3 regions of the Ornithinibacillus proteolyticus genome follow, and region 2 is predicted to be linked to each of the others. Evidence: riboswitches for the same ligand, from Rfam matches in the RefSeq annotation. Region 2 holds a riboswitch; each other region holds the start of a gene.
The links. A riboswitch is a leader RNA that binds a small molecule or an ion and turns the genes downstream of it on or off. The one in region 2 is predicted to bind cobalamin.
Positions count from the first base shown of each region.

Region 1 (3,291 bases), on a different contig from region 2:
ATTCCTCGCTCACATAGCCTTTTTCATCAAAATAAGTCCCTGTACTCCATTTACTACCAGCATATGCAGGATAACTTCCTTTTTCCTCACTTAGTTCCATACTGCTTCTAATCGTTAAGAAAGCAATTTGTTCATAAAGTTCATCAGCTAGCTGTACTGCTTCCTCGGATTCCCAGGCAATATGCTTTTTCGCTAATAGGTGGTGCCAACCAAAAGTCCCTAGACCGATAGCACGATATTTCTGATTGGTTGCTTGTGTCTGTAAAAGCGGCAATGTATTAATGTCAATAACGTTATCAAGCATCCGTACTTGAATTTTAATGAGTCGCTCTAGTATTTGATCCGGGACAGCCTTCCCTAAGTTGATTGAGCTTAAATTACATACAACAAAGTCACCTGGTCTATAACGCTTGATTAAATAGCCATTCTCATCGGTAAATTCTTCTAGAAATTCTGTTGGTGATTGGTTTTGCGTAATTTCCGTACATAAATTAGAACAATAAATGATTCCATTATGATTATTGCTGTTTTGACGATTTACTTCATCACGGTAAAACATAAATGGTGTACCTGATTCTAGCTGAACCATCATAATTCGTTTCATAATCGAGATTGCAGGTACTTTCTTTTTGGTAAGCTGATCATTTTGAACACATTCTTCATATTTTGTTCGCCATGTACCATTGCCTTTTTCTTCGTCATAGAAATCTTCTAAGGAATATCCCATTACCTCACGAACCTCGTGTGGATCAAATAAATACCAGTCACCACGTGCTTCTACCTGCTCCATGAATAAATCAGGTAAACAAACACCAGTGAAAATATCATGTGCCCGCATGCGGTCGTCCCCGTTGTTTAATTTAAGATCTAAGAACGCCTCAATATCCATATGCCAAACATCTAGATAGACAGCGATAGCTCCTTTTCGTGTACCAAGCTGATCCACACTCACTGCGGTATTATTTAATTGCTTTATCCATGGTACAACACCACTAGACATCCCTTTAAACCCTTTAATAGAGCTTCCTCTAGCACGAATTTTCCCCATATATACACCGATTCCGCCACCATTTTTGGAAAGCTTGGCAATATCAGTATTACTGTCATAAATCGATTGCAGACTATCATCAACCGTATCAATAAAACAGCTTGATAATTGCCCGTGTGTTTTACCAGCATTTGCAAGAGTTGGCGTAGCAACTGTCATATATAAATTACTTAATGCCCAATACGCTTCCAGTACAAGATCCAAACGTTTACTTTTATCTTCATCCTGCATCAAATGCATCGCGATTACCATCCAACGCTCTTGTGGTAATTCATATGTATTCTTATCATGATCTGTTGCTAAGTAACGATTTGCAAGTGTATATAGACCTAGATATGTAAATTGTAAGTCTTTTTCGTAATCCATATTCCCAGCTAATGTAATAATTTCATCTTTTGTATACTTTTCCAGTAAGCTCGGTGTATAGATTCCTTCTTGTATCAGTAGTTCAAGGAGTTGATAAAAATCTCCATATTTTAAGGAAGGACTATATTGACGGTTTTTAGCTGCATGGTAGTATAGTTTTTGTAAGTATAGTCTACTAGCTACAAAAGTCCAATCCGGATTGGCTTCATCAATATTTTCTAACGCTCTTCTGATGAGTACATCTATCGCTTTATCAGTTGAATAGTCATCAGGAATGGTTACATCGAATTCAGATATGTTGATTTTTAAGCGTTTTGTAGCAAAGTCTATCACTTGCTCTAGATTCACTTTACTACTTGGTTCTACTGTTATCATAATAATCCTCCTATAAATCAAATAAAAAACCGCTCACCCGAGGGATGAACGGCATAGAAAAAACGACAGAATCCATACAAAATCTATGTATATAATCCATCGTTTCATGCTCTTTCAACCCGAAGAAAAATGAAACTATAAGTTAATGGCAGGTCTCCTGGCTTGCGCTTCATTCTACTAAAGTCCTTCCCATATCTTTCCATGAATCGATATAGTGGATATCTTGTTCGTCGGCACTTACAGTTGCGGGGACAGCTCTAGACTTTCACTAGATTCCCTATTAAGACATGTGTGTCACCATTACTTACGACACTATATATGGTATTAATTTACATCATCATCACAATATATTGTATTATTACCCTATCATAGTTTAATAATTTTTGCAATCCTATTCTTGCTAGATTTCTAGAATTCATATAACCAAAATACCCTATGAACCTTCTCATCCATAGGGTATCCAGCATGTAAAATTTTTAATTTTTACTTACAATGCGATAATATTCTCTCGCTGTTAACAGATAGACAAGCAAATATAATACAGCAAAAATAATAATAACACCAGCTGTACACATAGCAAATAATCCCACGTTCGTTAAATTTAGAGCTTCCAGTAATTTCGTAATGACATTGAAAGCAAATAAAATATGGACTACTGCAGCAAATAACGGTAGGAAAAACACTAATAATACTTGACTGCGAATCGATTTCTTAATTTCAGCCTTGCTTAAGCCAACTTTTTGCATGATTTCAAAACGGTTCTTATCCTGGTATCCTTCCGAGATTTGCTTATAGTAAATTATTAATACCGTCGCCATGATAAATAGGGTACCTAAGAATATCCCTAAGAAAAATAGTCCCCCATATAGTGAGTAAAATATCTCTTTACTTTCCTCGGCACCTTCTGCGTGCCCAACCATTTTTGCAGCTTTTAATTTCTCAGTCAATTGACCTGGTAAGGCAATTTCATTATCTACGTCGCCATCTACATCGAACCCATAGTATACGTTGTAGCCTTCAGCATCAGTAGGATCGAGCTCACGAATGGTTTCTTCATCAGGAACAATGACGAAATTAAAGCTATCCAAAATCATGGCTGAAGCAATTCCATCTACCTGTAGATCAGGTAACTGCTCTTTTATGGTAAACGTTTGGTCAAACATCGTAATCGAATCTTGGATTTCTTCACCTCTAAAGGTGTATAAAAGCACTTCATCTTCAGCTAATTGCTCTGAACGATTTTCCATCCGATTATACTCACTTAAGGGAATGAGGACTATCATGCCTATGTCAGCACCGTAACCCATTCCAGCCCCACTTACGAATTCATTACCATTTTTGATTACTTGAAGTTCCTTATAGTAATAGTAATGTGGTTTTTCAATTGTTAGTGCAAGATCATTTGCCCCTTCCTGAATGAGTTCTTCCATTACTGCTAAATCTTCTGGTTGAACATCATACGCGGTAACGGCAATTTCTTTTGGATAACGATTTTTAATTAA
Region 1 covers NZ_JBCPXV010000016.1:27,421-30,711, forward strand. Annotated here, with positions in the region: gene AAIB49_RS09450 (ribonucleoside-diphosphate reductase subunit alpha) at 1-1,789, opposite strand, end outside; cobalamin riboswitch at 1,920-2,105, opposite strand; gene AAIB49_RS09455 (FtsX-like permease family protein) at 2,266-3,291, opposite strand, start outside.
Region 1: it holds a riboswitch for cobalamin, as region 2 does, so the genes downstream of both, AAIB49_RS09450 (ribonucleoside-diphosphate reductase subunit alpha) here and AAIB49_RS04415 (acyl-CoA thioesterase) in region 2, are expected to answer to the same signal.

Region 2 (3,291 bases):
GCTGCGATTGTCGCTATATTGGGGTTACCATTTTTCCTAATCGTGATACATAGAGGGGGCAAGGTATTCTCATGATCCGTCCAGAACTAGTAGTAAAACAGCGAATCATATTCTTCTCATTGCTTGTTCTGATTATCATTACTGCGATAATATCCATGGGAATAGGATATTCCTCTGTCTCCTTTGATAGAATTCTTCCAACATTATTTGGTGAAGGAAGTTTTAAGGAACACTTTGTTCTATTCGAGGTAAGGTTGCCAAGGATTTTAATTACTATTCTGGCAGGTGCGGCATTAGCGGTGTCAGGCTCTATTTTACAAGGTATTACTAGAAATGACCTAGCAGACCCAGGCATAATTGGAATAAATGCAGGTGCAGGTGTAGTAATTGCTATTTTCTTTTTATATTTTCCAATAGATGCAGGAAACTTTGTATATTTATTACCAGTTCTTGCTTTTATTGGTGCATTTGTTACAGCGGTAATCATTTACCTTTTATCTTATAAGAGAAATAGTGGATTCCATCCAATCCGATTAGTATTAATTGGGGTTGGATTCGCGATGGCACTTTCAGGTGTTATGATTGTGGTTATTTCTTCCGAAGAGCGGGAAAAGGTAGATTTTATTTCAAAGTGGATTGCAGGCAATATATGGGGGACAGATTGGCCTTTTATTATAGCATTACTTCCTTGGTTAATCCTACTTATTCCTTATGCTATCTATAAGGCAAATCGGTTAAACATTCTTTCCATGGATATGCCTGTTGCTACAGGGCTTGGCATATCGATTGAGAAAGAACGATTTTCTTTATTGATAACAGCAACGGCTTTGGCTGCAGCAGCCGTAGCGGTAACGGGAGGAATTGCTTTCATCGGGCTGATGGCCCCACATATGGCTAAAGCATTAGTAGGACCAAGAAATCAATTGTTCATCCCAATTGCAACACTTTTAGGTGGATTTCTATTATTGCTGGCAGATGTGATTGGACAAAATTTGTTACCAGATGAAGCGATCCCAGCTGGAGTCATGACAGCAATAATCGGCGCACCCTATTTTATTTATTTGTTAATGAAACGAATCTAGTAATGGGGCTTCATTTTAGCATATGGGGGAGAATATATCTCCCCTTATTGTTTGGCTAACTTTGCCCTTTTCTTCTGTGCCTCTTGAAATAACTCAAGCTCATGCTCTGTTTCTGGAATCACCCCTGGAACAGGTACTGGCTTACCATGTTCATCAATCGCTACCATCGTAATAAAGGAGGTAGTGGTTAGACTTTTTTCCCTTGTTTTAAACTGTTCACATTCAACCTTCACATAAACCTCCATGGAAGTTCTCCCCGTAGAAATGACAAACCCCTCTAAAGTTAAAATATCGCCAACTCTTGCTGATGATAGAAAATTCACCCTATCAATGGATGCTGTAACGACTACCTTCCCACTGTGTTTCATAGCAGCAATCGCAGCAATTTCATCAATATAAGATAAAACCTTTCCGCCAAAAATGGTACCTAAGTGATTAGTGTCAGGTGGTAACACCAATTTGGTTAGAATAGTACGTGAAACATTTGTAGATAGCTTTTCCATTACACTCCCTCTTTCTTCTTTTTTTGTATTATAGGTCTCTTCAAAAAGTGATGGAATTAAAAAAATCCATCCTTATTAAAGAAGATGGAATTTGATGCAGGTGTAAAGGATAGACCACACGACTGGTCTATAGCTGTTCATTATACCCTCATATCCAACCTTCTCAATTCCCGAAGAAGATCATACATCATAGAACTGGCAGGTCTCCTGACTTATGCTTCACCCTACTTTAAGCCTTCCCGTCTTAGACAGTGGTATTCTTATTTCGTCAGCATTTACAGTTGCGGGGACAGTTCTGGATTTTCACCAGATTCCCTATTAAGTCTATTAAGACACCAATTCTACTGGTATACCTATATGTAGTTGTATGGCAACAGACCATATTATAAATTTAATATAGTTTGTTGATTATGCCAATTGTTTTAACGAATGTTAGTACATGGGAATGGAATGATAAGTAATGTGAACTATTATGCTAAATTCTGGTAAAGGAGTAAAATAAAGATGTTGTTAGAATACTGAGTGAATCAAACGTTTGTTTGAAATAAGTGGAAGGAGTGAAATACATATGGCTACCATCAATTGGATGGAGGAAGTTTTAAAGAGAAAAGACGAATTTATTAAAGATCTACAAGGACTACTTCAAATTAAAAGTGTCCTAGATGAAGAAAATACTTCTGAGGATGCTCCATTAGGACAAGGCATTAAAGATGCCCTACAATATGTGTTAGATTTAGGTGAGGAAAACGGATTTTCGAGTAAAAATGTTGATAACCTTGCAGGTCATGTTGAAATGGGGCAAGGGAAAGAATTAATTGGGGTATTAGGGCATGTCGATGTCGTTCCAGAAGGGGATGGCTGGAGTGTTGATCCTTATAGTGGCATTGTAAAGGATGGTAAAATCTATGCTCGCGGATCTAGTGATGATAAGGGTCCGACTATGGCAGCATATTATGGAATGAAAATAATAAAAGAACTAGGGCTACCTTTACGTAAGCGAGTTCGCCTAATTATCGGGACAGATGAGGAAAGTAACTGGCGTTGTGTCGATCATTATTTTACACAAGAGGAAATGCCTACAACAGGATTTGTACCAGATGCGGATTTCCCTATTATTTTTGCAGAAAAAGGAATCGCGGATTATGATATTGTCCAACCCATTCCTAAGCAAGAACCATCTGCAAGCTATCAACTAGTATCCTTCCAATCCGGTCGCAGATACAATATGGTACCAGATTTTGCGCAAGCAACGATTAAAGTACAGGAGGCACCTACTAAACTAATAGAAGATTATCTTGAGTATTTGAAAGAGATAAAGCTCGAAGGAGAAGCTACTACCGAAAATGGTGAGTTGTTCTTTCGTTTAATTGGCAAAAGTGCACATGGTGCTGAACCACGTCATGGCAAAAATGCCGGAATATTATTAGCACAATACTTACAAAAGCTTGAATTAGATGAAGAGGGACAAAAGTACATGTCAACTGTATCAGCGTTCCACAATAAATCACGTGGAGAAGTTTTCGGAATTGAGTATGAAGACGAAGACTCTGGTGATTTAACAATTAATGTAGGTGTGATGAGCTATAGTAGGGAAGCTGGGGGCCGCATTGGGTTAAATATGCGTTATCCTGTCACATTTGATATTGAAGAAGGAAGAAAGAAAATTGAAGCAACCTTACATTCAAAAGGCTTACAATTAGAAAACT
Region 2 covers NZ_JBCPXV010000005.1:95,900-99,190, reverse strand. Annotated here, with positions in the region: gene AAIB49_RS04425 (FecCD family ABC transporter permease) at 1-75, shown strand, start outside; gene AAIB49_RS04420 (FecCD family ABC transporter permease) at 72-1,082, shown strand; gene AAIB49_RS04415 (acyl-CoA thioesterase) at 1,127-1,585, opposite strand; cobalamin riboswitch at 1,766-1,940, opposite strand; gene pepV (dipeptidase PepV) at 2,154-3,291, shown strand, end outside.

Region 3 (3,291 bases), on a different contig from region 2:
ATTTGCCTTTTTCTTATCAACACGTATTACATCACCATTGATTAAAATGAGAGAGGCAGCCTTTGATTTAACAAGAGGAGAATTTAATACAAAGGTTCCCATCTTGACGCATGATGAAATTGGGGAACTGGCGATGGCATTTAATCATATGGGAAGACAGTTAAAATTTCATATTAATGCGTTAAGACAGGAGAAAGAACAATTATCTAGTATTGTTAATTCGATGGCAGATGGTGTGATTACATTAAGCCGTAGCGGGGAAATTATTGCTACCAATCAGCCTGCGGAACGGTTTATAGAAGACTGGTATTTCGAAAAAAATCTACAAAGTGATACCGAATCACGTAAGCTTCCAAAAGAATTGCTGGATACGTTACAGCAAGTCATTGAAGGGGAAAAGGAAGTAATAGAAGAAATCACATTACAAGGCCGAACCTGGGTAATGATCATGACACCTTTATATGATCAAGCTTATATACGTGGTGCAGTAGCTGTAATTCGCGATATGACTGAGGAACGTAGGCTAGATAAATTGCGTAAAGACTTTATTGCGAATGTATCCCATGAATTGCGAACCCCTATTTCGATGTTGCAAGGATATAGTGAAGCAATAGTCGATGATATTGCCGAGACGAAAGAAGAGAAAAATGAACTCGCACAAATTATCTATGAAGAATCCTTACGCTTGAGTCGTCTCGTAAATGAATTACTGGATATGGCTAGTATGGAAGCAGGACATTTAACCTTGAAAAAGGAAAAGGTGGATATCACTCCTTATATTGAACGGATATTCCGTAAGTTCCAAGGAATTGCTGCCGAGAATCAAATTGAAATGAGTTTAGCGAAAGATATACAAGAAGCTCAGGCTTATTTTGATCCGGATCGTATTGAACAAGTATTTACAAATTTGATTGATAATGCGATTCGCCATACGAGTGAAGGTGGCTTTGTGAAGGTTTCGGTCACAAATGATGATAATGGATTATCGGTGTCTGTTGAAGACAGTGGTAGTGGAATACCGGAAGAAGATTTGCCATTTGTGTTTGAACGATTCTATAAGGCTGATAAATCGAGAACTCGGAATAAGCATGTTAAAGGTACCGGGCTAGGGTTATCTATTGCCAAAAATATCGTCAAATCACATAAAGGTACCATTACGGTGAAAAGTAAATTAGATATCGGAACAACATTTAACTTCATGATTCCCAAGGAAGAAGATATTTAATCTTGTAATTTATCTTTTGTATGGTACTATATGTAGTAGAATTGAATACAAGAATTTGATATTGGTGTATGTGTTACTTAAAAGGGAATCTAGTGAAAAGCTAGAGCTGTCCTCGCAACTGTAAGTGATGACGAAATAAGCAATGACCACTGTAGATTATTCTATGGGAAGGGCTTAAAGTAGGTAAGTAGTCACAAGCCAGTAGACCTGCCATTATCAACTGTATCAATGATCCCGAGGATAGGACAATTGAGACAATCTAGTACATAAAAACAGTATTTTTATGCTTTTTTATGGTCGATAGACTGTCACAGGAGTTAACTAGTTACGGGGTTAGCTCTTTTTTTATTCACCTGATTTTTAAAATTACTAAAGTGGAGGGGAAAATATGAAATCACTATTATTAAAACTGTTTACAGTACTTGTAGCATTAGTAGTTCTTGCAGCTTGTGGCAATGATGAGTCTTCTAATAATGCAACTCAAAATCAAACGCCAAACGAAAACCAAGCTAATACTACTGAAACAAGTGAACAACAAGAGGAAGCAACTGTTAAAATTGTACTTTCTAAGGATAAAGAAGCTGAGATTTTAGAAGAAAAAGAAGTAGAAATCAACGAAGGCGATATTCTATTAGACGTGATGAAGGAAAATTTTAACGCTGAAGATAAAGACGGCTTTATTACCTCTCTTGAGGGGCTAGATTATGATGAAGAAAATTCAATGTCCTGGATGTTTTCTATCAATGGTGAAAGTTCACTGGTAGGAGCAGGGGAAGTGGAACTGAAAGATGGGGACGTAGTTAATTTCGATTATCAATCTTGGGAATGAGATCGTTGAATATTTATAAATTAACGCTGTTAGCTTTTCTTGCAGCATTAGCTGTAGTTGGACGAATTATGTTAAGTTCTATCCCAAATGTTCAACCCGTAACTTCAGTTATTATTATAAGTGGCATTTTTTTAGGGCCAGTTGCTGGTATTATATTGGCGTTTTTAATTACCTTTTTATCGAATATGGTTCTTGGGACTGGATTATGGACGATTTGGCAAATCATATCCTGGGGACTTATTGGGGTTATGAGCGGTATCTTAGGTAAATCAATGAAACATATTCCTTTCTATCTCATCCTAATATTGGCTGTATTTAGTGGATACTTATACGGATTCATTGTTTCGTTGACCAACTACCAAATTACTGGACATGGATTTTGGGCTTATTATATAGCTGGTTTACCGTTCGATACGTATCATGCAATTGGTAATGCTGTCATCATGCTACTACTCTATCCGACGGTGTCATTTATTTTCCAAAACTATATACAAAAACATTTGAACACCAACTAACCTACTTTGTTGGTGTTCGTCTATTATCTCTCATATCGAAGTGGATCGTTATGGAAAGGATGTTCTGCTATTTTAATGGAGTCACTTGGACAACCTTCATAAGCATCCAATACATCGTCTTCTAATTCCTCAGGTATTTCCTTGTTTCCCGTATTGTCATCTATTGTAACAAAGGCTAGACCTTCATCATCATAATCAAAAAGTAATGGACAAGCCACCCCGCAGGAACCGCAGGCAATACACGTTTCTTTATCCACTATGGTATATTTAGCTCTCATCAATGGTTACCCCTCACGATACAATTATATCTAGTACTTTTTCTATTTTAAAATGTAAATTAGTATTATTCAACTAAACGATAAATGATATGATAGAACTAAGTCCAATGAGGAGTTAAAAAAATATGTATGTTGAAGGAATTTTATTAGATTGTATCGATCGTATTAGAACCAATCGATCCATATTTGGAATATATCATCTCATAACGGGAAAAAAATCGATACAATCTGTTCATGATGCCAGAATTTTTCAATTGGAAAAATATTATGGGATATATGCATCATTGTCACGTCAGCATTTTATACACATTATTCGTGAAATGAAGAAGAAAGGATGGATCATTGAGCAAGGTCCAGATGACTATTATAGGATTTCATCGGCTGCTAAAGAGCTCTTGCATGAGTATTATGATTCATCTGTATATACCAATTTAAATGGGCTGA
Region 3 covers NZ_JBCPXV010000002.1:94,038-97,328, forward strand. Annotated here, with positions in the region: gene AAIB49_RS01940 (ATP-binding protein) at 1-1,225, shown strand, start outside; cobalamin riboswitch at 1,271-1,454, shown strand; gene AAIB49_RS01945 (DUF4430 domain-containing protein) at 1,614-2,054, shown strand; gene AAIB49_RS01950 (ECF transporter S component) at 2,051-2,569, shown strand; gene AAIB49_RS01955 (ferredoxin) at 2,593-2,847, opposite strand; gene AAIB49_RS01960 (YpbB family protein) at 2,973-3,291, shown strand, end outside.
Region 3: it holds a riboswitch for cobalamin, as region 2 does, so the genes downstream of both, AAIB49_RS01945 (DUF4430 domain-containing protein) here and AAIB49_RS04415 (acyl-CoA thioesterase) in region 2, are expected to answer to the same signal.